One region of the Rossellomorea sp. LJF3 genome, then DNA from elsewhere that is predicted to be linked to it. Evidence: riboswitches for the same ligand, from Rfam matches in the RefSeq annotation. Region 1 holds a riboswitch; each other region holds the start of a gene.
What was found. A riboswitch is a leader RNA that binds a small molecule or an ion and turns the genes downstream of it on or off. The one in region 1 is predicted to bind S-adenosylmethionine.

Region 1 (10,308 bases):
TTGTCTTCCGAGCTTGCCTCTTCTCCGCCGCAGGCAGCCAGTAAGCTCACTGTTAATCCTAATGCTGCTACTAGAATCCACTTTTTCACTTGTTGTTCCCCCTATTTATCGTTTATCCACCAGTCTTGCAAACACATCACCCGTATATTGGATGAGCTGAACCAAACAAATCAGAATGACGACGGTGGTGATCATCACCGTGTTATCGTACCTGTAATATCCGAAGCGAATCGCCAGGTCACCGACTCCTCCTCCGCCTACAATGCCGGCCATGGCAGAATAGGCGACTAAACTGATCGTTGTAATCGTAATCGCCTGAATGACGGCAGGCCGCGCTTCCGGTAACAGCACGTCCTTGATGATCATCCATGGACTCGCCCCAACGGAAACCGAGGCTTCGATGACGCCTTTATCAATCTCCCTGAGGGACGTTTCTACCATTCTCGCAAAAAACGGAATGCCCGCTACCGAGAGTGATACGGATGCCGCTGTCGGTCCGATCGTTGTCCCGGTCAATAGTTTGGTTAAGGGTAAGAGTGCGACTAATAGAATAATGAATGGAACAGAACGGACCATGTTCACCACGAATCCGACGACTTTTTTAATGAAACTATTTTGCAGGAACAGTCCCTTGTCTGTGACGAATAGAAGAATCCCCAACGGCAGTCCCACTATGATCGCTACAGCCAGTGAAATCCCCACCATATACACCGTTTCAAAAAAGGCTTTATTCAATTCTGGCAATATAGAAGTCAATGAATCAGGCAGCATCCTCCAGCACCTCCAGGCTTTGCGTCTTCGCCGTGATATAACGGATCGCCGCTTCGATTTCATCAGCTGATCCTATCAGCTCCATAATGAAGATCCCGAGTGGGACATCCTGAATATATTCGATCTTGCCATGGAGGATATTCCCCCGCACCTTGTAGCGCTGAAACACCTCTGATACGACGCTTTCCTCGGCGATGGATCCTTTGAATTGAATCTTGATGAGCTTCCCTTTTCTCGATTCTACCAGGTGCTGCGGCAGTTCGAATTGGAGAATCGTTTCGATGAACTGCTTCGTCAAAGCCTGTTTTGGTTCGGCAAACAGATCATACACGGGACCTTCCTCCACGATCTTCCCTTCCTGCATCACGGCCATCCTGTCGCAGATTTCCTTCACCACTTCCATTTCGTGGGTGATGAGCACGATCGTCAAGCCCAGTTCCTTGTTGATTTTTTTCAAAAGTTTCAAGATCGATTTCGTTGTATTCGGATCGAGGGCCGACGTCGCTTCATCACACAGTAATACCGATGGGTTGTTGGCAAGCGCCCTTGCGATCCCGACTCTCTGCTTTTGTCCCCCGCTGAGCTGGGCCGGGTAGGCGTCGGCTTTGTCTGAGAGGCCGACCATCTCCAGGAGCTCGACGACCCTTGGTTTGATGTTCGCTTTCGGTACATGTGCCGCTTTCAGAGCAAAGGCGAGATTATCAAACACCGTCTTCGATTTGATCAGGTGAAAGTGCTGGAAGATCATGCTCGTTTTTTGCCGGGCAAGTCTTAACTCCTTGGATGTGAGCTTCGTAAAATCCTGTCCATCGATGATGATTTCCCCTGATGTCGGGGTTTCTAATAGATTCAGGCAGCGAATGAGTGAGCTCTTCCCCGCTCCGCTGTATCCAACGATCCCGAAGATCTCCCCTTTTTTGATGGTGACAGAGACGTTGTCGACACCGACCACCGTTTGCTTTTTCGTTTTGTACGTTTTTACTAGATTCCGAATCTCGATCAATGTGCACACCCCTTTTTCTCCAATAAAAAATGCCTCTTTCAACTGAAAGAAGCATCGCCTGTTTATCTCGACTTATCTCTCAGAATGAAATCATCCTGCAGGAATTAGCACCGTTCCAATACTGGAGGTTGCCGGACGTCATAGGGCCTGATCCCTCGGTCACTCTGGATAATTGAATGTATGTAATTTTCAAAAATTTATCTTATAGAGGATAATACTGGGTATGGGACGGGAAGTCAATAGTGGATTTCGGGAGTATTTTTATGTAAGCGTTATCTTTACTGCCGCAGCAACGAAAGATTTTTAACATACAAAAAAACGACCTCTCCCATGCAGGAAAGGTCAAGTTCTTCCACTCAGTCAACGACTTTTCACCGAATCCCTCTCTATCAGCTCCGTTGTGAGTTTGTAATACGAATCGACCTCTTCCTTCAAGAGCATCTGAAAGATCAGGTGAACGGCAAGCGCACCCGCTTCATATTTCGGCTGCCGCATGGTTGTCAGTGGCGGGGACACGTATTCTGACAGTTGGATGTCGTCAAAGCCAATGATGGAAATATCCCCTGGAACAGAAATGTTTTTTTCGTTCAGTGCCTGCAAGCCGCCGATGGCCATCTCATCGTTTGCATAGAAAATGGCCTGTGGGACATCCCGTTGCGCGATCAGCATTTTGGTCGCCTGGTAGCCCCCTTCTCGGGTGAAGCCCCCGGATACTTTCCATTTCGACTTATAGTCGATCCCGTGTTTGTCCAAAGCTTCACGGTAACCCTGGAAACGAAGCTCGTTATCATGGGAGTTGTAAGGTCCGCTGATAAACGCGATGTCACGGCTCCCACTCTCAATCAAGTGTTCCGTTGCCACGAACGCTCCGTGAACATTATCGACTTCGATCTGGGTGACGTAATCGCTTTTGAGGCTCCGGTCCAGGACCACGATCGGAAAGCCTTCCCTTGCCGATTCCAGGATGGTCCCGTCATCGATATTATGAGCAAGGATGATGACGCCATCGACCCTTTTTTCTTTTAAAAATTTCACGGCGGTGGACTGTGCTCCCCCGATGGAACTGCAGGCGATCAAATCATATCCGTTCGTGGAGGTCACATCCTGTACGCCCTTGATGAGTTCAGAATAGTAAGGTCCTGATAGATCGCTCAGGATCAAGGCGATGGTATTCGTGCTTGTCCGCTTCAAATCGGAAGCAAGCCCGTTTTTTTGGTAATTCAATTGTTTGGCTGCCGCTAACACTTTCTGTCGTGTTTCTTCACTGACTTTCTTACTGTTGTTCAAGGCATAAGAAGCGGTCGAAACAGCGACTCCGGAAAGCTTAGCCACATCTTTGATGGTTGCCATAAGTTCACATCCTATTGCTTCTATAAATGAAGGCATCCTTTTTGACTGATTTCTTCTGTTCATTATACATGAAAGCGCTTCAAGTATTGGGTTATTTTCCTAACAAATAGACAATCGCTTCATAGGGACGCAGGAAGTTGATGTCTGTCGGTCGATCACTGTTCTTCATCCCGATTTCTTCCCCTTGATAAATAAAGGGTGTGCCCTGCATCATGTGGAGGACCGTTGCAAGCATCTTGGCGGATTCGATCCGGTATTCCTGGTCGTTCCCCCCACCTGGATACGATACGGGACTGATCGTGATTATTCCAGTATAAACTGTACCATCCCTTCTGAAACAGGGATGTCTGCCACTCACTCAATACTCTTATTCATAAACCTTTTTCATTCAAAGAAATGTACCAGGTACATTCATATAGCACTGTACCTGGTACACTTCTACCATTCATTACTTGATGCCTGACATCGTAAACCCTTCGACGATGTATTTCTGGAAGAAGGAGAAGATGATGATGATCGGCACAACCATGAAGGCTGCACCCGCCATTTGCAGGCCGAAATTGTTGGCATATTGACCCTGCAGCAGGGAAAGCCCGACCGATAATGTGTAAAGACTTTCATCGTTGGCGATGATCAACGGCCATAAGAAACTGTTCCACGCACCGATAAACGTGAGGATCCCCTGCACGGCGAAGATCGGCTTGGCAATCGGTACGATCAAGCGGAAGAAAATATAGAATTCCCCTGCTCCGTCGAGTCTGGCTGCTTCGATCAGGTCAGTCGGGATCGTCGTCATGAACTGCCTGAATAAGAAAATACTGAAGGCCGCGGCCAGTCCCGGCAGCACAATCCCCGTCATCGTATTCGTCAGTCCCATTTCATTCAGGATCAAATAGACAGGGATCATCGTCACCTGTGCAGGAATCATCATCGTGGCTAGCACGATATAGAAGATTTTCTCCCTGCCTTTAAATTGATATTTCGCAAACCCATACCCGGCCATGGCATTAAAAAATAGGCCGACAAAGGAAAATAACACAATGACAAGCGTGTTCCGTAAATACACTCCGAAATTCATGCTTTCAAATAAATTCACGTAGTTTTCAAGCGTCGGATTTTCCGGTATCAAGCTTGGCGGTATTTGAAGCACTTCACTTTCAGGCTTGAACGAGCTTGAGATCATCCAAATGAATGGCACGGAAACAATGATTCCGCCGAGTGTCAGCAAGAGGATGATCACCAGCTTTTCTGCTTTACTTTTCGTCGTTTTGGTTTTCATATATTCAGCCCCGATACTGTATAGTTTCGTTCTTAATATTCTGTATCAGATTTTCTTAACTTAAATTGAAGAAGCGTGATGATAATGATGATGACAAACAGGATGAATGAGCCTGCGGCTGCATATCCAAATTCACTGAACTGGAATCCTCGTTGATAGATGAATAACGCCATTGAAATCGTTCCATCAAGTGGTCCACCGTTCGTCATGACGAATGGCTCCTCGAAGAACTGCAGCCATCCGATCAGCGTCGTGACCGTGACGAAAAACGTGGCGTAGCGCAGTAGCGGGATCGTCACATTCTTCAATACCTGCCAACGGTTCGCCCCATCCATCTCCGCCGCTTCGTAATAGGACTTTGGAATTCCCTGCAGGGCTGCAAGGAAAATGATCATATTGATCCCGATCCCTTTCCATACGGCTAACACAATCAACGATAACTTGGCGATCGTTGGCTCTCCTAACCAAGGAATCTTCTCGACATCCAGTAAAGACAGTAAGTAGTTAAATAATCCGTATTCGGTATTGTATAAGAACCCCCATATCACGGCAACGGCAATGATGTTGGTGATCGAAGGCATGTAGTATACCCCGCGGAATACGGTAAACAGTTTACTTGTCCCATAATTCAGCAGCAAAGCGATCCCTAATGAGAAAACAATGACAAGAGGAACACCAATGACCACATAGAACAAAGTGTTGAAGATCGACTTATGGAACAATTCATCTGAAAGTAACGCTGAGTAGTTGTCCATGCCGATGAAGCTGACATTCGACCAGTCGGCCAGCCCTTTTAAATCAAGGTCTGTGAAACTGATCAAAAAAGCTACTATAATAGGAACAATACTGAAAACAGTTAAAATGATCACTGCAGGAGCAATAAACACATAGGGATGCTTATTTTTGCTCATACTGTTTTTCCATCCATTGCTCATGATATCCCACCTATCTAAACCTGACACAAAGTGATGTTAAAAATGGAGTTCAGGCTGTACACCTGTAACTCCATTTTATTCTTATGCCAGCGTCAGTTATATTTATTTAGTCTCTCTTACTTCTCTACGATTTCATTTGCTTTCTTGTTGAATTTCTCAAGCTCTTTGTCCACATCGGCTCCACCGACCGTGATTTTCTCGATGGTAGATAGGAACTCCTGTGCAATCACTTCAAATTCCTTGATTTGCGGTGATGCTTTAGTATCTTCCAGTTGTTGACCGAAGACAGACAGCATCGGATCTTCTTTTAACTTAGGTTTCTCCCATGCATCGACGCGTGAAGGAAGGGTATTGGATACGTCCAGCCATTCCATTTGAGTGTCCACTTCATTCATATAGGAAATGAATTTCAGGGATTCGTCCACATTCTCAGAATTATGGAAGACAGAAAGATTGGAACCGCCCATGCTTGATGTATTCGTTTCTTTCTTCGGCATTACCGCTACTGCCCACTTATCCTTCAAATCAGGTGCCTGATCGTTGATGATATTGATCATCCATGGACCGCTGAAGAACATTGGTTTCACGCCATCTTTAAATGCCTGTACGATATCGATCCCTTCTGTTGTAGGACTGATTCCTTCCTCGAAGAAATCTGTATAATACTCAATCGCCTCTTTGAATTCAGGAGAATCGAAGTTCATCTTATCTTTGCCTTCAAATTCGTACCCATTCTGCCATGCAAAAATGAATGGTGTGATCTGGTCATTGCGGTCGATATCAAGACCATATACATCGTCGCCTCGATCATTCAGCTTACCGGCGGCATCCTTCAATTCATCCCATGTAGCAGGAGCCTTGTCGTACCCGACTTCTTTCAATAGATCTGTACGGTAGTATAGTACGCGTGTATCGATATACCATGGAACTCCAATGACTTTATCATCATACTTCATGGATGTGACGGAACCTTCAAAGAAGTTTTCCGGCTTGAATTCCGGATAATCTTTCAAATATGGAGTCAAATCAAGTAGCGCGCCTGCATCTGCAAATTCCGGCACCCATGTTGTCCCTAGTTGAAGGACATCAGGTCCATTCCCGGAAGCTACTGCCGTAAGCAGCTTATCATGAGCATTCCCCCAAGGGATCGCTTGGATCTTGACAGAGATATCTTTGTTTTCTTCTTCAAACTTCGAAGCCATTTCCTTCAGCTTCTTACCTTCTTCACCCATCGCCCACACGGTGATTTCTTTCTTTCCATCCTTCGACTCACCATTGCCTCCGCAGGCGGTAAGAATCGTGGATAAAGCCAGAATACCGATTAGTAGTAAGGACCACATTTTCTTTTTCATTTCCCCATCTCCATTCCCATTTGATTTGACACCTTTAATAATGATAGAGCGCATTGAATGAATTCTTCTGTTATGAAAAATCATTCAAGTTATTGAAACGTTTCGATGACTATATTATAATCAAACGTGAATACGCTTTCAACACTTTTTTAGAAATAACTTAATTCAACCTATCCCCATCCAGACAAAGGCACCTATAACTCCAGTAAAATAACGATATGAAGCAATGAAAGGTAGTTTATGGATAAGAATGGACGGGTTGACTACCCGCTGAAACCCGCTTATAATTCAACTCAATTGTTTATCGAAACGTTTCACTAAAAATTAAAAAATATACAAATGAATCGTCATACGGAGGGTCTATCAATGAGCGAAAACAAGCTGCTTTCACTATTGAAACAAATGACATTGGATGAAAAAATCGCCCAGCTTATGCAGTTGGCCACCCCTTTTTTCAAAGGAGCGAAAGAACAGGGACAAATCACAGGACCTATGGCTGAAATGGGTGTGACCGGAGAAGTCGTTCAAAACAGCGGTTCCGTCCTCGGAGCATCGGGAGCAAAAGAAATCATCAACATCCAGCGCACGCACCTGGAAGAAAACCGGCTGGGGATCCCCCTATTATTCATGTCCGATATCGTCCATGGATTCAAGACGATTTTCCCTGTCCCACTCGCCATCGGCTGTTCCTGGGATCTGGAATTGACGGAGAAAAGCGCGGCGATTGCAGCAAAGGAAGCTTCCGTTTCAGGTGTTCATGTCACGTTTGCCCCGATGGTCGATCTTGTCCGGGATCCTCGTTGGGGAAGAGTGATGGAATCAACGGGAGAAGATCCTTTTCTGAATAGTGAATTCGCGCGGGCCTTCGTCCGCGGTTTCCAAGGTCAGGAATTGACTACGGAAGTCGAACGGGTGGCGGCATGTGTGAAGCACTTTGCTGCTTACGGCGCACCAGAAGGCGGACGTGATTATAATACCGTCGATATGTCTGAAAGAGAGCTTCGTGAGAATTATCTGCCTGCCTACCAGGCTGCCTTGGATGAAGGCTGCGAAATGGTGATGACAGCCTTCAACACCGTCTTCGGCATCCCTGCAACCGGAAACAAACGGTTGATGCGGGACCTCCTCCGGAAAGAGATGGGATTTGACGGTGTGCTCATTTCTGATTGGGGAGCCGTGAAGGAAATGATCCCACATGGAGTGGCGGAGAACGAAAAGGAAGCGGCATTGAAGGCGATTACGGCCGGTCTGGATATTGAAATGATGACCACCGCTTATGTAAGCCACTTGAAAGAGCTTGTAGAGGAAAAAATGGTGGACGAGTCACTTATTGATGAAGCCGTTCTACGAATCTTACAGCTGAAGCAAAAGCTGGGACTGTTTGAAAATCCGTATCGCGGGGCAAACGTGGAGCGTGAAGCTGAAGTCGTCATGAGCGCAGAACATCGAAACGCCGCTCGGGAGCTTGCTGCCAAATCTTCCGTCCTATTGAAGAATGAACAGATCCTCCCTCTTCATAAGGTGCAGAAAGTGTCCCTCATTGGCCCGTTTGCAGAGAACGGGGACATATTGGGGCCATGGTCGTGGCTTGGTTCAAGGGAGGAAGCCGTCACAGTGAAAGAGGGAATCCTGAAGAAAACCACCGAACTGACTGTCGCCAAAGGCTGTGACATCGAAAGCATCACAGACGCCCAGGTGAAGGAAGCAGTGAAAGCCGCCCGTGACGCGGATGTGATCGTATTGGCCTTAGGGGAAGATTCGGAAATGAGCGGTGAAGCCGGGTGCAGAGCGAATATCCAGCTCCCTTCTGCTCAATTACAACTCATCGGGCATCTGAAATCACTGGATAAGCCGATGGTTGCCGTTCTGTTCAACGGACGCCCCCTTGACTTACACGGAGTTTTGGACGAAACAGACGCCGTGCTGGAAGCCTGGTATCCAGGTACGGAAGGCGGGAATGCCATAGCCGATTTATTATATGGAGACGTGAATCCTTCAGGACGTTTAACCATGTCCTTCCCTTATCATGTCGGCCAGGTGCCTGTTTATTATAACCATTTCAATACAGGCAGACCTCAAGGGGCACCCGATGCACAGGAACGGTATGTATCACACTATCTCGACATCCCGAACGATCCGCTGCTGCCATTCGGTTTCGGCTTAAGCTACACCACTTTCACCTATTCCGGCGTGACTCTATCCCGGGAAACGATGAGCGAAGCAGACTCCCTCGATATTTCCATTCAGGTAAAGAATGACGGTACAGTTGCAGGTGAGGAAGTCGTACAGCTCTATATCCGGGATCACAGCGGAGAAGTGATTCGCCCTGTAAAAGAATTGAAGGATTTCAAAAAAATCAGCCTGAAGCCGGGAGAAACGACAAATGTTACGTTTACGATTTCGGAAGAGCAATTAAGGTATCATCATTCTGACCTTCAATATAAAAGCGATCCGGGTACGTTCATCGCTTTTATCGGTAGAAACAGCAAAGACGTCACGGAGAAAACATTCACACTGACAAAATAGAAGAATCGAGGGGAAAACGATGCATTCACATGTTCAAGTAACATCAGGGGATCTTCAATTTGAATTTTTAAAAACAGGTGACCTTTTCACCGTCACACATAAACAGAATATGATCAATCAGTTAATGACAAACCCGATCGACGGCTCACTCAATAATCTGTATCTGCGTATTCATGAGGCTGCAGGAATCCACTCCATCCCTCTGATCGGCGTGAAGTCATCAAGCACCGTGCAATTCGCGGAATCACAGGTCAAATGGACGGGATCATATGAAACGATTTCCTATGAAGTCACCTTCACCTTAACAAGTAAAGGCGTATGGTTCTGGGATGTGAGGCTTGATGGGACGGACGCTGAAGTGGACGTCATTTACGGTCAGGACCTCGGTCTTGCAGACATGGGGGCCGTTCGTTCCAACGAAGCCTATATGTCACAGTACATCGACCATAAAGTGTTTCAGGATGAAGAGAAAGGCTACGTCCTTTGCTCCCGGCAAAACCAGCCCCAATCAAGCGGATTCCCCTATATTCAACAGGGATCACTCGGCAAGACAAGCGGCTACTCCACTGACGGGTTTCAATTTTATGGACTGACATATAAAGATACGAACGAACCTGAAGCGTTAAAAAGCGCCACCCTTGCAAACGAAGTCTACCAATATGAATTTGCTTATACAGCGCTTCAATCAGAAAAAATACGACTGAACGGGTCGACGCATATTATTTTCTATGGCGCCTTCAAAGAAAATCATGAAGCGGCCATTACTGCATTGGAGTTTCAGGAAGATATAGAAGCCGCACGGAAAGAAGCGGCACAGGTTCAATCTGAATTCGCTCCATTAAAAGAACAAGTACGTTTGAACCCTGAATTCGGTGATCCACTTTCTTCTCTATCCATGACTGAGGAAGAAGTCAGCATCTATTTCCCTACCAGACATAATGAAGAGCGCGAAGGAGATTCACTCCTCTCCTTCTTCACAGAGACCCATGAACATGTCGTATTGAAAGAAAAAGAATTGATGACCGAAAGACCCCATGGGCATATCCTGATGTCAGGACAGAACCATCAGCTGAAAGAAGATACGATCACCAC
Region 2 (10,308 bases), on a different contig from region 1:
ATTATGCAAAGAAAAAACTTCCTCCCAGAAAGAAAGGGAAGAAGCTTTTTACGTATTTTCGTTGGCTGCCGGGTAGAATTTAGCTTTGATTTTCTCATACTCCCCAAGGTTGCGGGTAAGCCGTGCCAGCTTATGGACTTCTTGCAGGAGAAAGCTTTTATCCAGTTTATAGATGATCTCTCTTTCAATATGATCAATGGTATTACAGGCGAATTCCCACAGATCCTTATGCTTCGACGGTTGAATGGATTCAGCGAGAAGGGCCAGTGCCCCCACGATTTCCGTTATGATTAAATGATTGTCTTTAGCGTAGTGTCGAATATAACCGAATCCCCGGTAAAGGTAGTAGTCGAACGGCTCTGATTGAAGAATGACGCGAATCCTGTTGTGATGATCGATCAGATAGGGACTGAAGGATAATTGATCCTCCACCGTCAGCATCAGATCGGCCATTTGGTGGATGGTGTTAGAAGCGGTTTTGGGATCGTCATTCCCCAGTGATTTAATCGCCACTTCTGCAAGTTTGTGGATCCCCATCTGCAGATCCTGGATTTCGGTCTCTTTGTGACCCATCTCAATGAATGAAAGGTATGAATCAGTGGAGATATGGTCCGTTTCGGGCCCCCATATGCTCATCAGTTCATTCCCGGCGAGTACGAAATCCCCGACTTTGTAATGAAGCTGAAGGACAACATTTTCTTCGTGTGCACGTCGGATCATCCCCTGAAAATCGACCAATTGTATATATCCAGAGCCTCTGGAAGTCACGTGAATGATATTCCTTTTCTCTTCCTCCATGATATCCCCACTATCAGCGGTACGGTGAGCTTCCAAGTCCTTCTTCAGCGTCTGGTTGATCATCACTTCCGAAACCTGCTTCATATTGTACGTAATATTATGGACCTGCATCCACGTCGATGCATGGTTAATGAAAAAGATGAACGTAAGGGCTGACAGGAACGCCAGTGCGATCGTCATGACCGGGGCAGCGACAAACATTTCCTTCTTTGAACTTCCGATAAAAAGGAAAAGGAGGAGCACATAAACGAAACTTCCGTTGAAAATGCCGAGGGCGTGCTGCGTCTGTTTGTCCGAAATGAAATCCAATAGCATCCTGGGTGAAAACTGCCCGCTGAACATCGTCAGCACGACGAGCAGGGAATTGAGAGTAAAAGCACTGAGTGTCAAGATGCCCCCTATGAGCGTGCTGACCAGTATGCGGGTGACCGAAGCATCCATACTTAACATATCAAACGTATACTGTGACACTTCCAGATAGAGATCTAAATAGAGGGTAATGGCGACCATGAGCAAGGACAGGCATATGTATATAAAGGGCATATACCAAATGGTGAGCCGGATTTCATGCATGCGCTGCCGTTTTGACATGAGCAAATATTTTTGAATGGATAAGGGGAGGATCTTTTTCAACATGATCGAAACGTGTCCTTTCTAGTAAATGGATATGGGTTAGTTTTCCCTCTCTACCTCGGTTAAAACTTCCTTTAACCAAAAAGATTAATAGAAATAGGAGTATTCCAAACTAAACCCATCGGAAATGTCCCATCAGGTTTTAGTAGAAAGAATTTTTAAAAAATAACAAAAATTCTATTGACGAGGGAGTGAATCCCCTATATAATCCAATTCATACTCAAATATCAAGTGAAAACATAACGTTATATCTCTTATCAAGAGCGGCGGAGGGATAGGCCCGATGAAGCCCGGCAACCTGCAGGATCAGTCTGTAAAGGTGCCAATTCCTACAGATTCCAAGTGGATCTGGAAGATAAGGGGAGGAGCATGATCCATTAGCCCTCTTCTTACAAGAAGAGGGCTTTTCTGTATACCCTCTTTCTTTCCACCACGCCTTCAGAAAGGAATCGTATGTGCAGGTAAAACGGGAAAAAAGGAGGCTGAATGATGTCAGCGATAAATGTTGCGCTTCTGGGCTTTGGAACAGTTGGTCAAGGGGTCTATGAAGCCATTGATACTCATCAGGAAAGATTGAAAGAAGTACTCGGTAAAGAGGTGAAAATAAGGGCAATCCTCATCAAGGATCCCTCTAAGCAAAGGGAAATCGATCCGTCCATAAGGATTACGACCGATTATAAAGACATTCTCGACATACCTGACCTTCATGCGATCTTTGAAGCCATAGTAGGAGAAGAACCGACTTATACGTATGTAACACAAGCAATCGAGAAAGGGATTCACGTCATAACGGCCAATAAAGCCATGTTCGCAAAATACGGCCCCGAGCTTCTGAAGAAAGCTTCCAATAATGGGGTGTCCCTTGGTTTCGAAGCGACCACGGCTGGAGGGATCCCGGTCATCGGCACCATCCGTCAGCTCCTGAAGGTAAATGGAATCAGAAGCATTCAAGGAATATTGAATGGGACATCCAACTTCATTCTATCCCAAATGAGGAAAAAGGGGCTTTCCTTTGACACTGCTCTAAAGCAGGCTCAAGAGAAGGGATATGCCGAAGCGGATCCGACCAGCGACATAGAGGGATATGATGCCTTTTATAAGCTTCTGATTTTAAGTCAGACCGCCTTTGGCAGGCAGCCGGACTGGAAGGATATCAGGCGGAAAGGGATCACACACTTGACGGCTGAATGGCTGCAGGCAGCCGAGTCCTTCCGTTTGCGCTTTAAGCATGTGGGATCACTGGAACGGGACGGATTCAATCGCATCAAAGGGGGAGTGGAACCGATCCTTGTCCACGACAGCCATCCCTTTTACGGGGTGGAGGATGTGGAAAATGCGATTTCACTGAAAGGGAGTCTGGTAGGGAGGATCACACTGCTGGGTCCTGGAGCGGGGAAATTTCCGACGGGAAGTGCCATGGTGGAGGATTTTCTCTCCCTGATAGAGGGGAAATACACCGTTTCTCCTGAAAAGACGGTGACGAGCGAAGATACCCAAGGAGAAAGCATCAGGCAATGGGTCCTGCGCTTCAAGGAAAAGGAGGAGTATCAAAGCTGGATTACACCGTTCACCTTAAAGGACCGCATTCAGCTTGGAAATGACCTTTACGTCTTTGTCGAAGGAAGAAAAGAAGAATTGGATTCCCTTCTTCAATCACATGAACACATTCAGGCTGTATCGATTCTAAACGAAATTCCTCTTGAAAATGAAGTGAAGGAAGGAATAGCTGTTTCATGACGCATTTAGGGAAAGCAGAAAATAGATCTGATAGAAAGTAGGGGGATCACTTGGGTATCATTGTTCAGAAATTTGGTGGAACCTCTGTAGGTTCTACGGATCGCATGAAGCGGGTGGCCGGTCAAATCTTGAAGGAAAAAGAAAAGGGGAATGATGTCGTGGTTGTCGTATCCGCGATGGCCAATACGACGGACACCCTTGTGAAACTGGCGGGGGAACTTTCTGATTATCCCGGTAAAAGAGAAATGGATATGCTCCTCGCTACAGGGGAGCAGGTCACGATTTCCCTTCTGACCATGGCCCTTCACTACAGAGGGATGGAGGCCGTGTCCCTGACAGGTCGGCAGGCGGGGATCCGGACCGATGCAGTGTTCGGCAATGCAAAGATCTCTTCCATTGATACAGGGAGGATAAAAGAGGAGTTATCCGCTGGGCGAATCGTTGTGGTGGCCGGGTTTCAAGGGGTCACCGAAGAGGGGGAGCTCACCACTTTAGGCAGGGGTGGATCAGATACGTCGGCTGCTGCACTGGCTTCAGCCCTGAATGCGGATCGATGCGACATTTATACGGATGTGGATGGGGTGTATACCTCCGATCCGAGAGTGGTCCCCCGGGCTGCCAAGATCGATGGCCTGTCCTATACTGACATGCTCCGGTTTGCCATGATGGGAGCCAATGTCCTCCATCCGAGAGCGATTAAACACGCCAAGGAACATGGAGTACCTATGATCGTCCGTTCCAGTCTAAAAGAGGGGCGGGGAACCGTCATCAGCGGGAAAGTCCAAAGAAATGATAGCATCGTGGGAGTAGCCCTCCAGGAAGAGATCTCCGTCCTTACGATCCATGGCTGTGATGGAGGGGAATCCTTGATCCTTTATGATCTTGATTCCCACCATATCGAAACAGAAAGAATCAGACACCGACAAGGGCTGGTCCTTATCATCAAAGATCAGGATGTTCCCCAGGTGAAAAAAATCGTCAGGAAATATAACCAGGCTTACTCCCATTTTGACATTAGGGAAGATGTATCGAAGGTGTGTGTGATTGGAACTATCCAGTCTTCAGGGGAAGTAAAAGAAAAGGTCACGAATGTCTTCCATGATTACCATATAGGGAAGGTGTCCGTATGGGAATCATCAGTGGGACTGAGCGCCATTGTCGATCGCACCGATGTCGAAAAGGCTGCAAGAATCCTTCATATGCACTTCGGGTTGGATTATATCGAATCCAAAAGGGCGATTTTATAATGGGAAGAAGTGTATAGTTCGCTCTATACACTTTTTTCTTTATGGGGTGATGGATACCGGGGTCCCGATCGGTACGATGTTTGACAGCTCTTCCACGTCTTTATTGTACATCCGGATGCATCCTTTGGACACGGCATTTCCTATGGAAGCGGGGTTATTCGTCCCGTGGATCCCATAGCTTTCTTTGGATAAACTCATCCACATCGTGCCAAAGGGTCCCCCTGGGTCCGGTGCTTTATTGATGATGATGAATTCGCCAATGGGCGTTTCGAAAAGGATCCTTCCGACTGCAATGGGGAACTCTTTCACTTGAGAACCATCTTTAAATAATCGGAGAATCCGATTGTTGACAGACACTTGAATTCTGTACGGATTCCCGGTAGTATCGGGAATTCCGGGGATGGTGATCGTCTGTCCCGGGTATAGCTGATCCGGATCGATGCCGGGATTGGCTTTCAGGATGTCAGGCAGTGGGGTCCTGAAATCCCTTGATATCTGATTAAGAGTTTCTCCAGTCTTGACGGTGTGGATCATTGGTATCAGACCTCCTATTTTCACCTTATCATTCTATTCTATGGTGCCAGGGGAAAAGTGGTTCAATGAGGTCACATCAAGAAAGCCTGCATCCATGAAGATGCAGGCTGTGAATTAAGATCATTGAGGCAGGTTTTGCTGCGGGACAGTCGTATAGCTCTGCAGCATGAGGGTCATATCCTGCCCATTCAATTGAGGAACCTGATAATACCCGTGCTTATTTTGGTAAAGGAAAATTTCATAACTCATTTCAATGAAATTCGGTACACTGTCTGCAACAACTCGGCGCAGCACGGGGTTCGTCATCTCAAGAGCCGTCATGGCAAGGAGTGTGGCCAGTGATTTCGTCTGACCCAGCATATATGCGGACAAGCCCTTATCCGAAAGCTCCTGGACGGATTGATTCGGTTTTTTGGGTGCACCGGGTTTGATACCATAAGTGGTCGTATGGCTTTGGGTCATTTGGTATTGTTGCGTCGGGATGATGGGGTCCTGTCCGGTCGAGAAACTTCCTACAATGGTATTATACATAGTCGTCACGAAGTCGGTCTGGCGCTTGACGATATCCTTCAATTCCGGATCCTGAATGTGTTGATCATACATTTGATATTGATCCAGCATGCTGATGATCCCTGCGATGACTTCATGTGCATCAAATAGCTCATGCCCCCCATGGTTCTGACTTTGGGTGTTCATCATATTCGGTGGCATTTGAGCGCCGGGCTGCGGCCTCCCATTGGATTGACCTTGGTTATTCATACATATTCCTCCTCTATTGGCTTCGATGATTAGAATAACCCCTCAAAATAAAATTATGTATGCCTCATTGTGATTGGCCTAATACTTCCCCGCCTGTCCGAATACAATAGGGAGAAGTCAATTTGAAGGTGGTACGGTTATGAGTATATTTATTAGCTATATCGTTTTAGGGTTATCCCTTTCTGCCCCTATGGGACCGATCAATGCCGCTCAATTGGACAAGGGGATCCGCTTCGGTTTCATACATGCCTGGCTTGTTGGAGTCGGGGGGATGGTGGCGGACGGGATCTTTATGCTCCTGATTTATTTTGGACTGGCTCAATTCATTGATATACCGTTCATTAAATTAGGTTTATGGATCTTTGGCTTTTTTATTTTGACGTATACGGGGATTGAAAGCATACAAAAGTCGGGAACCCTCACATCCTCTTCACCTCAATCGCAGAATGAGTCGAAAGGGAAATCGTTCCGTACGGGTTTCTTTATGGCGATTTCAAATCCGTTAAGCATTTTGTTCTGGCTTGGAATTTATGGATCGATTCTTGCACAGACGTCCAGGTCATATGAATCCTCGCAGCTTTTCTTGTATAGTCTGGGGATATTCCTGGGCATCACCCTGTGGGATGTGACAATGGCTTTTGTCGCGACGGGGGCAAGGAAGCTGGTGAGTCCCCTCATCCTGAGGATCATTTCCATCGTATCGGGTATCGTCCTGATGGGATTTGGGATTTATTTCGGCGTAGAGGCCTGTCGTATATTGTTTGGTTAGACAGACACCCAATGGGCGCCCTCCTAATAGGATAGATGAGTAATCGTTAGGAGGGATCGGCTACATGTTATATACAAAAAGTTGGATCGATCAACACCTGGAGGAACTTACTCCCTGGCAGCAATCTGCCTATCTCCACTTCTCGGACCTGATGTGTGATGAAGAGCACCCGTATCCGTGCGTACCGGGTAAACAAGGCTTTCAAACAGATACTTTGCGCTTCGGTTTTGCAGAAGATCCGAGAAAGGATGAAGCGACGGATAAGCTGGTCTCTTTATTAAAGCAATACGGAGGTATTTCAAGGGATACAGGGAAGTATGCATCTCTTGTCGTGTTCTTTCAATCAGAGGATATCGAGGGTTCCGTTGAATCGTATCAACAGATTTTCTGGGACTTGTTAAATCGGGTACACAGACTCGATGATACCCCTTGGCCAGATGATATCGGAAAGGATCCCCATGATCATACTTGGGAGTTTTGCTTTGACGGGGAACCTTATTTTTCCTTCTGCGCGACTCCTGCTCACATCGTCCGAAAGAGTCGTCACTTTCCTTATTTTCTTCTCGCCTTTCAGCCCCGGTGGGTATTTGACGAAATCAATTCATCTACGACATTCGGTCAGAAATTAAAGAAGGTCATACGAAAGCGGCTCGTTGAATATGATGAGGTCGATCCTCATCCCAGCCTGAAATGGTACGGACAGGAAGACAATTATGAGTGGAAGCAATATTATCTCAGCGACGATGATTCTTCCATGAGCAAATGTCCCTTTTCCCATATGCATAAGAAGATCAAGAGTTAAGGCATCAGGCTTTAACTCTTTTTTCTTTTATGAAGGCAGCCACTGCAATCAAGAAGATGAATCCAAGACTGACAAAAAAACCGACTCGGCTCACTCCGTCAAGAAGAGTGCCGCTGATGGCAAACAGAATGAGAAGCAGGGCAATGAGAGATCTAGTCAGATCCCAGGCTGTCCGGCTCATAAGTTTATGAAAGGAAGCAAGAATGAAAAGCCACGTATAAAGAAGCATCAGCCCTGCAGCGGTTGTGATATATTCAAAGAGTTTATCCGGAAGCAGCATGGCGACGACAATGGATAGAGCAACGACGAGAGTAGTCAAGCCGAATGCGGGGAGCGGGACCTCCGTTTTTCCTTTTTTGGCGAAAATACGGGGGGCATCGCCTTCTTCGGCCAGAGCCACAAGCATCGTGGTGACGGCGTATAAAGAAGCGACCATGGTAGAAAACCCGGCAATGATCAACACGGCATTGAATAGGTGGGGGACCCACGGAATGCTGTACTGATCAAGGGCGGTCAAAAAGGGACTCTCATTAGGATTGATCCTGTTTAGCGGTACCAGCTTTAAGACGAGATAGAAGGAAAGTATATAAAGGACCGTCAAAATCAAAAGCATGATGTTCCCTGACTTCGGAGCATCCTTAGGATCCTTCAGTTCCCTGGCCATCAGACCCATCACTTCAATTCCCCCAAATCCATAGAAGGCAAAAAGAAGGGCGAGCCATAAGCCTTTCCCCTCATGAGGAAGAATTTCCTTTAAGGGGGAAGGAAGACCCCGCCCCGAAGACCCGTCCCCGAGCCAGCCAAACAAGGCGGCACCGGCAATGATAATGAACATGATGATGGCAGCGGCTTTCATCACTCCGAACACATTCTCCATTTGTTCCACTTTCCGGACTCCCATCAGGATGATGACCAACCCAAGGCAGGCAAATCCGGCTGTGAATATCCAAAGAGGGATCTGTGGGAACCAAAATTGAGCGAAGAGGGCGAGAGCGGTTAACTGGCTTCCCATGATCAACATTTCTGCCGACCAATACACCCATCCATTACTGAATCCTGCCCAGGAACCGTAAGCTTGTTTAGCATATGTCCGGAATGAACCTTTTTCCGGGTGCTGTGCCGTCAGTTTAGCAAGTGCCTGGAACACCATCCAAGTTCCGATCCCGGCAACTAAATAGGCAATGAGCACAGAGGCTCCCGCTTTTTGAATCGGAATGGCAGAGCCCAGGAAATAACCGGTTCCGATGATGCAGCCCACCCCGATGAAAGAGAGCTGCCACCACGTGAGATTTGTCTGATTCGTACATTTGCTCATATCTTTTCACCTGACCTTTATCCTTCATAGTTTGACGTTGAACCTTCTGAAATATGTGAATGGGCACGGAATGATTTTTTATGAGAAAGGAGAAAGTAAGGGAGAATGAAGTGGAGGAGGCTCAGCTGATGGAAAAGATTCATCCGAATTGCTGGAACGAACATGGAGAATTGAAGACGGTGATGGTATGCTCGCCTTCATCAGTGGATGTACCGGATCAAAGAACGGCGGATTATGTTGGGTGGGAGAAGCCGGTAAACCAGGAGAAAGCAAAGGAAAACCATGAAGAGATGAAGAGAGCCATGGAGAACGTGGGGGTAACGGTCATTGATTACTCCGATCACCTTACAGATGAGGTGGGGGACTTGAATCAACAGCTCATCAACCGTGTTTTTGTAAGGGATCTCGCCTGTGTGTACGGAAATACGGTGATTCCGGGTGATGCGGGCACGACGATGAGGGCCCCCGAGTATGTTCACAGTCATGAACTATTTCAAACCTGGTTCGATGAGAAGACGTTTTCCATTGGGGATAATAACCGATTGAAGGCATTGGAGAATGGGGATGTATTTGTGTTGAACAGGGACACTGTTTTCATTAATACAGGCCTTAGATCAAGCATCGAAAGCATAGAAGCATTGAAGGGGAGGATCTTTCAGGCGGGGTTTTCGGAAATCGGGATCATCGACTTACCCCGGACGGGTGAAACGATGCATTTGGATATGAATTGCAATGTTGCAGGGGGTAATCTCCTCATTGCCAAAAGCTATATGAGGCTGTTCCCTGTCCAGATCGTCTCTGAAAAGGGGGGACGGTACGTGATGATGGAGGAGTTCATCAAGCGTCAGGGTTTTGACGTATTATGGACAGATGACATAAAGCATACGGTCGCGGATATCAATTTTCTGAATCTGGACCCGGAAACCCTCTTGATCAGCACGAAGGCCAATAAGAGCATATTAAAGGATCATCCGTCTTTAAAAGGAAAGAGATTGATTGAAGTGGATGTGAATGAACTTGAAAAAGGCGGGGGCGGGATCAGGTGTATGACGCTGCCGTTTGAACGGAGGGAATAGCTGAAATATGGTTATTGACAGGATTCAACATCTTTTCCCAGGAAATGATGTTGAATCCTGTCGATTATGATCATGGAACGGCTTGAACCATGTTGAAATCGCAAACTTTATTCCGACCTGTACGCTTAGCGAGGTAGAGGGCTTTATCTGCTTGTTCAAAAATCTCTTCCCCCGCAGGTGAAACAGTATCCGGGTAGGTGGATACTCCAACGGATATCGTAATGTGTATCGACTGCTCTTCAGTAATCATAAAGGAGTGTCGTTCCACTGCTTCCCGAAGTCTTTCCGCAATGACCATCCCGTGGCTGTGTGGACAGTCGATCAAAAGGATACTGAATTCTTCCCCTCCATTTCTGGATACGATATCGAAAGACCTGGAATGGTGGGACAATACCTTTCCGAGTCCTTTTAGCACTTCATCCCCTGCGTGGTGACCAAACGTATCATTCACATTTTTGAAATGATCAATATCGATGAGCAGCAGGGACAGTTTTTCATGTCTTTCCTGGGCATGCTTCAAAGCTTGATTATAACTTGCATCGAATTGTCGGACGTTATTGAGACTGGTGAGGAAATCTTTCGTCGCGTTCTGTTCCAGTTGATGATATTGTTCATTTGAACGTTTGATCTGCTCGGCA
Region 3 (10,308 bases), on a different contig from region 1:
GCCGAGCTGCATGGTGAAATTGCAGATGACATCGTGGGCATCGACCAAGCCATGAAATGGGGCTTCGGATGGGAAATGGGACCATTTGAAACATGGGATAGCATCGGAGTTGAAAAATCAGTAACCCGTATGAAGGAAGAAGGCCGCACTGTACCACAATGGGTGGAGACGATGCTTTCAGAAGGCAACTCCACATTCTATAAAGAGGAAAATGGTGAGCGTTACTTCTATCACAATGGCGACTATCGACTTGTAGAACGTAACCCGAAGGCGATCGACTTAAAGGCGCTGAAGAACTCAGGAAAGCTCATCAAAAAGAATTCCGGGGCGAGCCTGATCGACATCGGGGACGGAATTGCCCTTCTTGAATTCCATTCCCCAAATAACGCCATCGGCATGGATATCACTCAAATGATCAATTTTGCCGTTGATGAAGTAGAGAAGAACTACAAAGGACTCGTCATTGGGAACCAGGGCAAGAACTTCTGTGTGGGGGCAAACCTTGCCATGATCCTCATGGAAGCGCAGGATGACAATGTCTTTGAAATCGACATGGTTGTACGGCACTTCCAGCAGGCGATGATGAAGATCAAATATTCTTCTAAACCGGTTGTGGCGGCACCATTCGGTATGACATTAGGCGGAGGAAGCGAAGTCTGCTTACCGGCTGCCCACATCCAGGCGTCGATGGAAACCTACATGGGCTTAGTCGAAGTCGGTGTTGGATTGATCCCTGGAGGCGGTGGAAATAAAGAGCTTTATATGAAGCACTTAGCCAACCTTCCAAACGGAGTGGAATTCGATCTTCAGAAAGTGGCCAATAAAGTATTCGAAACGATTGCCATGGCGAAGGTTTCCACATCCGGGGATGAAGCAAGGGATAATAACTTCTTGAATAAAGCCGATGGAGTAAGCGTAAACAATGATCATTTACTATACGATGCAAAACAGGCAGCATTAAGCCTATCAGAAGCCGGTTACTCGGCTCCGATCCGTAAAAAGGTTCCGGTCGTAGGTGAGCCGGGATATGCAACTCTTCTTCTTGGAGCTCAGTCCATGTTCCAGTCAGGCTTCATTTCAGACCACGATTTGATGATTGCGAAGAAGCTTGCTTATGTGATTGCAGGCGGAAAAGTACCATACGGAACAGAAGTCGACGAACAGTATCTGTTGGATCTTGAAAGAGAAGCGTTCCTAAGCCTTGTTGCACAGCCTAAGTCTCAGCAAAGAATGCAGCACATGCTTGTAAAAGGAAAACCATTACGCAACTAATCAGCGTTTCAATCATAGGAGAAAGCGGGGGAATATTATGCGCGAAGCAGTCATTGTCGCTGGTGCAAGAACACCAGTCGGAAAATCTCGAAAAGGATCATTGGCTCAGGTAAGACCGGATGATCTTGGAGCACTAGTAGTGAAAGAAACCCTTAAGCGAGCAGGTAATTATGAAGGGAACATCGATGACTTGATTATCGGGTGTGCGATGCCGGAAGCAGAGCAAGGGTTGAATATGGCACGGAATATCGGAGGACTTGCAGGTCTTCCTGATTCCGTACCGGCAATCACCATCAACCGTTACTGTTCATCAGGATTACAATCCATTGCCTATGCGGCAGAAAAAATCATGCTCGGTCACTCTGATACGGCGATCGCCGGTGGAGCGGAATCCATGAGTCTTGTCCCGATGATGGGCCATGTGGTTCGTCCGAACTCGAAGCTTGCTGAAAACGCTCCTCAATATTACATGAGCATGGGTCATACAGCTGAGCAGGTTGCAACAAAGTTCGGCGTATCCCGTGAAGATCAGGATGCCTTTGCCGTACGAAGCCACCAAAAAGCGGCCAAGGCGATTTCTGAAGGGAAGTTTGACGATGAGATCGTCCCAGTCGATGTGCTTCATCGTTCAGTAAGCGGTGACAATAAGCTTGTCGAAAAATCCTTCCAATTTTCAAAAGATGAAGGGGTCCGGGCAGAAACAAGCTCTGAGGTTCTCGCTAAATTACGACCGGCTTTCAATGTAAAGGGCTCTGTAACGGCAGGGAACTCATCACAAACGAGTGACGGAGCAGCGGCCGTCATGGTGATGGACCGTGAAAAGGCAGGATCATTAGGTCTGCAGCCGATGGCGAAATTCAGAAGTTTCGCAGTAGCGGGCGTACCGCCTGAAATCATGGGGATCGGCCCTGTGAAAGCAATCCCGCGGGCACTTAAGATGGCAGGACTTGAGCTTTCGGATATCGGATTATTTGAACTGAATGAAGCATTCGCTTCCCAGTCCATCCAGGTCATCCGTCAGCTGGGGTTGGATGAAGAACGAGTAAACGTGAATGGCGGGGCCATCGCTCTCGGTCACCCACTGGGCTGTACCGGCGCGAAGCTGACCCTTTCACTGGTACATGAAATGAAACGCAGAAACCAGCAATTCGGTATCGTCACCATGTGTATCGGCGGCGGAATGGGAGCAGCCGGCGTATTTGAATTAATCGGTTAATCGGAGGGACGGACCTCGAATCTCGAGGCCCTCTACTCTTTCAAAATATCATTTTAGGGGGATTCGAAATGGCGAATCAAACAGAAAAGCTAATCAAGGGTGGAAGTTTTTTAATTGAAGATGTAAGCTTTGAGCAAGTTTTCACACCGGAAGATTATTCCGACGAACAAAAAATGATTGCGAAAACGACAGAGGACTATGTACTGAATGAAGTTGTACCTGTCATTGATAATCTGGAAAATCATGAGTTTGATCATTCTGTGCGTCTTTTAAAAGAAGCAGGGGATCTTGGTCTTCTGGGAGCAGATGTACCTGAAGAGTACGGCGGATTAGGTCTGGATAAAGTAAGCTCGGCTTTGATTGCTGAAAAAATGTCACGTGCCGGCGGATTCTCCATCTCTCACGGAGCTCATGTGGGTATCGGATCCCTTCCGATCGTACTATTTGGTAACGAAGATCAGAAACAAAAATATCTTCCTGCACTTTCCACCGGTGAAAAATTAGCCGCTTACGCTTTGACAGAGCCAGGTTCAGGTTCTGATGCACTTGGTGCGAAAACGACGGCTAAATTAAACGCAGAAGGTACCCACTACATTCTGAACGGGGAAAAACAATGGATCACAAACTCTGCATTTGCCGATGTGTTCGTTGTGTATGCAAAGATTGATGGAGAGCATTTCTCAGCATTTATCGTAGAAAAAGAATTCCCTGGCGTTTCAACAGGTCCTGAAGAAAAGAAAATGGGGATCAAGAGCTCATCCACTCGTACATTGATTCTTGAAGATGCTGAAATCCCGGTGGAAAACCTCCTGGGTGATGCCGGTAAAGGCCATATCATCGCCTTCAACATCTTGAACATCGGTCGTTACAAATTGGGTGTAGGTGCAGTGGGAGCAAGTAAACGTGCCCTTGAAGTAACGGTTCAATACACGAATCAGCGTCAGCAGTTCAAAACACCGATCTCAAGCTTCAACTTGACGAAAGAAAAGCTTGCGACTATGGCATCTAAATTGTACGCTGCGGAATCTTCCGTTTACCGTACAGTAGGATTATTCGAGGATCGCATGAGCAAACTGACGGATGAAGAAGTAAAGAATGGGACAGAGGTTGCAAAATCCATTGCTGAATATGCAATCGAATGTTCATTAAACAAATTCTTCGCAACGGAAGTGCTTGATTATATTGTAGATGAAGGCGTTCAGCTTCATGGTGGATACGGCTTTATGCAGGAATATGAAATTGAAAGAATGTACCGTGATTCCCGTATCAACCGTATCTTCGAAGGAACGAATGAAATCAACCGACTTCTTGTTCCAGGCACATACCTTCGTAAAGCCATGAAAGGTGAACTGCCATTACTTCAAAAAGCGCAGGCTCTTCAAGAAGAATTGATGATGCTTATGCCTGAAGAAGTGGGCGATGAGCCATTGGCACAAGAGAAGTACCTTGTGAAGAATGCTAAGAAAATCGGCTTGATGCTGGCAGGATTGGCTGCACAGAAATACGGTAAAGCCCTTGAAAAAGAACAGGAAATCCTTGTTAACATTGCGGATATCGTTTCTCAGGCTTACGCAATGGAATCTGTTGTCCTTAGAACGGAAAAAGCGATTGAAAAAGGCGGAGTGGAGAAAGCGAAACAAAAGCTTCTTTACACACAAATCTTCTGTCAAGAAGCTTTTAATGAAATTGAACAGCATGCAAAAGAAACGCTTGTGGCAACTGAAACGGGTGACACACTGCGCATGATGCTGTCAGCTCTTCGTAAATTCACACGCCACACACCGATCAACGTGATCGCAGTGAAGCGTGAAGCATCAGAAAAGCTGATCGATGTAGAAAAATATGCACTTTAAGTAAGGATAGGGACGGACCTCCAATTTGGAGGTCCGTCCCTTTATTTCGTTTCACGATTTGACATCAATCGTACTGTGAATTATTATATGTTTAAATGTTTAAGTGTTTAAACGTATAAAAAAGGTGGTAAGGACAGATGAATAAGACTGTTTTAATTACTGGTGCTTCAAGTGGTATCGGTCTGAATTTCAGTCATAAGTTTGCCGGTTCTGGACATGATGTGATTTTAGTGGCCAGAAGTGAGGAAAAGCTGCTGGCTTTATCACAGGAAATCATGAATAAATACGGGGTAAAAGCGCATGTGTTTATTTCTGATCTTTCGAAGCCCCAAGCCTCAAAGAAGCTTTATGATGAAATCAAAGTACAGGGAATCAGAGTCGATATTCTCATCAATAATGCCGGTTTCGGATTATTCGGGGAGTTTGAGGAAACGGAACTTTCCAAAGAGCTGGATATGATCCAAGTGAATATCACGGCCCTGACAGAGCTGAGTAAGTATATTGGGAAGGAAATGGTGAGCCGGAAGAGTGGGCGTATATTAAATGTTGCGTCAACAGCAGCATTTCAGCCCGGACCATTGATGGCCGTTTACTATGCAACAAAAGCGTATGTCCTTTCTTTCTCGGAAGCTTTGGCCAATGAGTGGGCCAAACATGGGGTCAAAGTGACGGCTCTTTGCCCCGGTGCAACCGAAACAGGATTCAGTGATGCGGCCGAACTACAGTCCTCCAAGCTCTTCCAGTCGGGTGTGATGAGTGTGGAAGATGTCGTGGAAGAAGGATATACACAAATGATGACAAAGGACAAAGTAGTGATCGTCCCAGGTATGAAAAACCGGATACTGACTCAGGCGATTCGATTCATACCGCGTAAAATGGTCACGAATATTGTTCGGAAGGTACAGGAACGGGTATAATTGAATGTGAATGAGTTGAAGGGAGAAGGCTATGGGCCAAAAAGCAATCGATACATTCCGTGCTTGTATTCCATTATTCCAAGCGCTGAGCGATCCTTATCGTCAGGATATAATTCTACTTCTTGCCGAACAAGAACCTCTTACGGTCAATCAGATAACTGAAAATCTGACATTATCCCGACCTGCTGTTTCCCATCACCTGAAGATCCTGAGAGATCAGCAGCTGGTATCACTGGAGCAAAAAGGAACACAGCGTTTCTATTCTCTTGAACTGGACAACGCAACCGTCCTCCTCAAAGAATTGGTTGAAACCGTTGAAAAACAATGTGAGTAATGTTCCGGAAAAGAAGGATACTAACGGATATTGTCGAATATAGAAAAAAGATTCACGGTGACCGGATGGGGAACACACCCTATCCGGTACCTGCTAGGAAAGGTGGTGCAATGATGTCATTGACTTTTTATTCTTATCCAAAATGCGGTACATGTAAGAAAGCAAAAAAGTGGCTGGAGAACCAGGGTCTCTCCATAGATGAAATACATATTGTAGAAAATCCCCCGTCAAAAATGGAGCTTAAAAGCCTGTACGAAAAGAGCGGATTTCCTCTTAAGAAGTTTTTCAATACAAGTGGCAAAAAATATCGTGAACTTGGCTTGAAAGATAAAGTGAATTCAGCTTCTGATGATGAATTATTAGAAATCCTTTCCTCTGACGGGATGCTCATCAAACGTCCAATCACGACGGATGGAAGCAAGGTGACCGTAGGTTTTAAAGAAGAAACGTTCGAGGAAACCTGGAAGTAAAAATGGGTAAGTGATTTCCGATGAAAAAGTTTCATTATTCACACTTAGTTTTCTTGCTTTTTCGATGAAAAGTGTGTCAATATTAGGTTGTATAACTAGCATTTGGAGGGATAGAGAATGAGTACACCGAAAGAACTTCGTTATTCAGAAGAACACGAGTGGGTCAAAGTTGAAGGGGAAAATGTACGCGTAGGAATCACATCATTTGCACAATCTGAGCTGGGCGATATCGTATTCGTCGAGTTACCTGAAGTTGGAGATGAAATCAAAGCGGACGAGCCTTTCGGCAGTGTTGAATCGGTAAAGACCGTTTCTGAGCTATACGCACCTGTTTCCGGTAAGGTTGTAGAAGTGAATGAAGAGCTTTCCGACAGCCCTGAATTCGTGAACGAATCACCTTATGAAAAAGCATGGATGGTCGTTGTGGAACCTTCAGATGCTGGAGAAGTAGACAAGCTGATGACAGCTGAAGAGTATGATAGAATGATCAATGAAGGATAATTTCCATCCCGACACCTTGAGATTTCTCAAGGTGTTTTGTTTTTCTTTTTGGGCATCATATGGGTATGCGTAAAAAGAAAGGATGAATACGTATGGTACTTGAACCAAAGAAATTAGATGTCACAAGCAGGGTGACAGGCAGGCTTAAAAATGGTGAAGTCGAATTATTCCTCGACGGTCAGGCAATCGGCAGAATGTCCCTGCCCCTTGATGGATTGACAATGGAACCGAACTTCGAAGCAAAAGAAAATAAAATTTATCAAAACTATACTTCCACTGAAGGCCAAGATGCGAGATACACGGATTGTGACGAAGGTGGATGGTGTTAAAGGTGACCCGGGGTGCCAGATTCGTGTATGGATCTGGCACCATTTCTATAAGCAATGAAACAAACCACTTGCACTATTTTTTGTAAACATGAGAAAATATGAGTAGAAAGTGGACATCATCTCTTGTTATCTGAATATACTATCCTAATCTTATTTCTGAAAGATAAGGTGATGATCATGATGGAACTTGACGAAAAGGTAATCATTGTCGAAGGTACAACCGACAAGCGGAAAGTAAGAGGAATAATCAAAGAACCGATTGAAATTATTTGCACGAATGGAACGATCAGCATCACAAAAATGGACGAACTCATCGATGAGCTGTTCGAAAGGGATGTATACATCCTCGTCGATGCAGATGATGCGGGGGAGAAGTTACGCAAACAGTTCAAGCGTGAATTCCCTGAAGCGGAACACCTTTATATCGACCGGATGTATAAGGAAGTGGCCGCTGCTCCGGAATATCATCTTGCCTCCGTTCTCATTGGTGCAAATATCGATGTGCATAAAGAATATCTTGGAAAAAGGATGATTTAGTTTTGTTGGAGGTAAGCCAGACAGAAGAATTAAACGAATCGATCAAATACCATGCGTTTGAAGCCGTTTATCTATATACACCGATGTGTGGTACATGTCAGGTCGCGGGTAAAATGTTGGAAGTGGTCGAGAAACTCCCCCAGTCATTTCATTTTGCAAAGGCGAATCTGAACTATCTGCCTCAATTCGCAGAAGAACAATCCATTGAAAGCGTCCCCTGCCTTCTTTTATTTAAAGATGGACAGGAAATGGAGAGAATCTATGCCTTTCAATCCGTACCATTCCTATACGAAACCATCAACAAAATCCAAAGCAGTTAGTGGGGATAAGAGACCTTTGTGAAAGGTCTTTTTATTTTGTCTTCACCAGCTTTAGAAATAGGATGAAATTGCCCCCAGTCGCATATTTATCTAATTTGAGAAGTACATGATTAGTGTTGATTGGAGCGGAAGAGGCTCAACTCACGCCCCGAGGAAAGCGAGCATCTGGAGCGGAAATCAACCAGCACGGTGCTGATAAGAACAGAAAAGTTTATGAAAACAGTGATTTTCTTTCTACAAACGAGGACATATTTCTTGGGAAATGTTTCGAATCCCATCGTTTTTTGACTGGTCATCACCCAATTTCTTACTGTTCGACAAATAAGATAAACTCATTCAAAACATGTCGAGAATGTCTAAAAGGGAAAAATGCCTATAAGTGGAATTGATACTATATAGAAGTTTCACTGGGAGGGTATTCATGCGAATATATTTAGAGGAATTAGTAGATCAGTGTCATTCAAGGTATCACTTACGACTCTTGTTTCCGGACAGCCCATTTATTCTTCAGTTTCGATGTGAAAAGGAACAATACGAAATCTCCATTTCAAACAGAGGTTGTGCTGTATTGACTGATGGCAGCAGGGAATCTCATTTTGTCATTGAGGGACAAGAAAAGGACATGCTATCCCTGCTTACAGGAGAAGATCGATTGTCACAACTGATCGAAAACGGCATCCTGGAGGTCAGGGGAGGATACCGCCAGCTATTATTTATAGAGTCCATCCTTTGGCTGACAAGGTCCAGGGTCAAGGAACCGGTCCAAGTTTAAAAAACGTGAGAAAAAAGAATTGACACATTTCTATTTTCGATGATAGAATCTCTCTTGTAGCGAATTTTCAGAGTCTTCAACAATTCAAAAAATTAAATAAATCGATACTTTACTCTTATTTAGAGAGGTGGAGGGACGTGCCCTATGAAGCCCGGCAACCGTCAATGAAAATTGAAATGGTGCCAATTCACTCAAAGCAATTGCTTTGAAAGATGAGAGAAAGGATAGTCCTATATATGATTATGCCTTTCTGCTTATCGCAGGAAGGCATTTTTTATTGTATACGTAAAGGCTGTGGGAATTGCAAGCGCAACTATAATTCTAATTATAAATGTCTCGTTTTACTCGGAAAGAAGGTGGAGACAGCATGATTACCATTTCAGATGTGAAAAAAATCTATCAATCAAAATCAGGAGCGATTTCAGCCGTCGATGGCGTCAACATCGACATTGGCCAAGGAGAAATTTTTGGAGTGATTGGCTATAGTGGGGCAGGTAAAAGTACGTTGATCAGGATGCTCAATGGACTTGAAGTTCCCACAAATGGAACCGTCAACGTGAATGGACAGATCGTTTCCCAAGTGAAAGGGAAAGATCTTCGGCAGGCGAGGCAGTCAATCGGGATGATCTTTCAGCATTTCAATCTCCTTTGGTCGCGTACAGTACTTGAAAATATCCAGTTTCCATTAGAAATCGCCGGAGTTTCTAAGAAGGAGAGAGTGCGAAGGGCCAATGAATTATTGGAGCTGGTGGGATTGGATGGGAGAGGAGACGCCTATCCATCCCAATTGAGCGGTGGACAGAAGCAGAGGGTCGGGATTGCGAGATCCCTTGCAAATAATCCAAACGTCCTTCTTTGTGACGAAGCCACCTCTGCTTTAGATCCGCAAACAACCGATTCCATCCTTGATTTATTGGTGGATATTAATAAACGTTTAGGTCTGACCATCGTCCTGATCACCCATGAAATGCATGTGATCAAAAAAATCTGTCATCGTGTGGCAGTCATGGAACAAGGGAAGGTGGTAGAGCTTGGGGATGTTCTTGAAGTGTTCAGAAACCCTAAAGAGCAGGTGACGAAGCGATTTGTGAGAGAAGTATCTCAAGTGGAAGAAACAGGGGAAACGATCGATCACCTATTGGCTCAGTATCCGAAAGGAAAAGTATTGAAATTCACCTTCGTTGGTGAATCGACTGAGCAACCGCTCATTACCAGCTTGATCCGAAGATTCGACCTGGATGTCAATATCCTTCAAGGACAGATTTCCCAAACGCAAAAAGGGGCTTATGGTACGCTATTCGTCCATCTTGACGGAAACGAAGAGACGATTCAGGCAGCCGTTGCCTTCGCTGAGAAACAGATGGTCAAAGTGGAGGTGATCGGAGGATGATAGAAAATATATTTCCGAATGTGGACTGGGAGAAGATGTGGGAAGCGACTGTTGAAACCCTTTATATGACGGGGATGTCAGTCCTGATTACCTTCATAGTAGGACTGATTCTTGGAATCCTGTTATTTCTTACATCCAAGGAGAATTTATGGGAAAACAAGCTTACTTATACGGTGACCAGTGCAGTGGTCAATGTATTCCGCTCGATTCCCTTCATTATCCTGATTGTATTACTGATTCCATTTACAAAATTTTTATTGGATACCATCCGTGGGGCGAACGCGGCCCTTCCTGCCCTGATCATCGGAGCAGCACCGTTTTATGCACGCATGGTGGAAATCGCATTAAGAGAAGTGAACAAAGGCGTCATTGAAGCGGCGAAAGCGATGGGAGCGAA

Region 2: it holds a riboswitch for S-adenosylmethionine, as region 1 does, so the genes downstream of both, V8G47_RS07705 (homoserine dehydrogenase) here and V8G47_RS08945 (methionine ABC transporter ATP-binding protein) in region 1, are expected to answer to the same signal.
Region 3: it holds a riboswitch for S-adenosylmethionine, as region 1 does, so the genes downstream of both, V8G47_RS07350 (methionine ABC transporter ATP-binding protein) here and V8G47_RS08945 (methionine ABC transporter ATP-binding protein) in region 1, are expected to answer to the same signal.

The regions. Positions count from the first base shown of each region.
Region 1 covers NZ_JBANLY010000007.1:37,715-48,022, reverse strand. The annotation lists gene V8G47_RS08955 (MetQ/NlpA family ABC transporter substrate-binding protein) at 1-89, opposite strand, end outside; gene V8G47_RS08950 (methionine ABC transporter permease) at 106-771, opposite strand; gene V8G47_RS08945 (methionine ABC transporter ATP-binding protein) at 761-1,774, opposite strand; SAM riboswitch class I at 1,844-1,949, opposite strand; gene V8G47_RS08940 (LacI family DNA-binding transcriptional regulator) at 2,135-3,124, opposite strand; partial or broken gene V8G47_RS08935 (alpha-amylase family glycosyl hydrolase) at 3,285-3,486, opposite strand; gene V8G47_RS08930 (carbohydrate ABC transporter permease) at 3,573-4,403, opposite strand; gene V8G47_RS08925 (carbohydrate ABC transporter permease) at 4,436-5,338, opposite strand; gene V8G47_RS08920 (sugar ABC transporter substrate-binding protein) at 5,455-6,690, opposite strand; gene bglX (beta-glucosidase BglX) at 7,057-9,216, shown strand; gene V8G47_RS08910 (GH36-type glycosyl hydrolase domain-containing protein) at 9,236-10,308, shown strand, end outside.
Region 2 covers NZ_JBANLY010000005.1:166,229-176,536, reverse strand. The annotation lists gene V8G47_RS07710 (DUF2254 domain-containing protein) at 49-1,389, opposite strand; SAM riboswitch class I at 1,683-1,793, shown strand; gene V8G47_RS07705 (homoserine dehydrogenase) at 1,921-3,168, shown strand; gene V8G47_RS07700 (aspartate kinase) at 3,219-4,415, shown strand; gene V8G47_RS07695 (L,D-transpeptidase family protein) at 4,455-4,949, opposite strand; gene V8G47_RS07690 (spore coat protein) at 5,070-5,708, opposite strand; gene V8G47_RS07685 (LysE family transporter) at 5,848-6,477, shown strand; gene V8G47_RS07680 (YqcI/YcgG family protein) at 6,542-7,279, shown strand; gene V8G47_RS07675 (amino acid permease) at 7,284-8,594, opposite strand; gene V8G47_RS07670 (arginine deiminase family protein) at 8,723-9,670, shown strand; gene V8G47_RS07665 (GGDEF domain-containing protein) at 9,741-10,308, opposite strand, start outside.
Region 3 covers NZ_JBANLY010000005.1:107,573-117,880, reverse strand. The annotation lists gene V8G47_RS07405 (3-hydroxyacyl-CoA dehydrogenase/enoyl-CoA hydratase family protein) at 1-1,272, shown strand, start outside; gene V8G47_RS07400 (acetyl-CoA C-acetyltransferase) at 1,310-2,488, shown strand; gene V8G47_RS07395 (acyl-CoA dehydrogenase family protein) at 2,557-4,341, shown strand; gene V8G47_RS07390 (SDR family NAD(P)-dependent oxidoreductase) at 4,479-5,258, shown strand; gene V8G47_RS07385 (ArsR/SmtB family transcription factor) at 5,290-5,592, shown strand; gene V8G47_RS07380 (arsenate reductase family protein) at 5,706-6,062, shown strand; gene gcvH (glycine cleavage system protein GcvH) at 6,180-6,563, shown strand; gene V8G47_RS07370 (YusG family protein) at 6,656-6,892, shown strand; gene V8G47_RS07365 (toprim domain-containing protein) at 7,073-7,429, shown strand; gene V8G47_RS07360 (thioredoxin family protein) at 7,432-7,749, shown strand; gene V8G47_RS07355 (SCP2 sterol-binding domain-containing protein) at 8,171-8,521, shown strand; SAM riboswitch class I at 8,634-8,740, shown strand; gene V8G47_RS07350 (methionine ABC transporter ATP-binding protein) at 8,889-9,911, shown strand; gene V8G47_RS07345 (methionine ABC transporter permease) at 9,908-10,308, shown strand, end outside.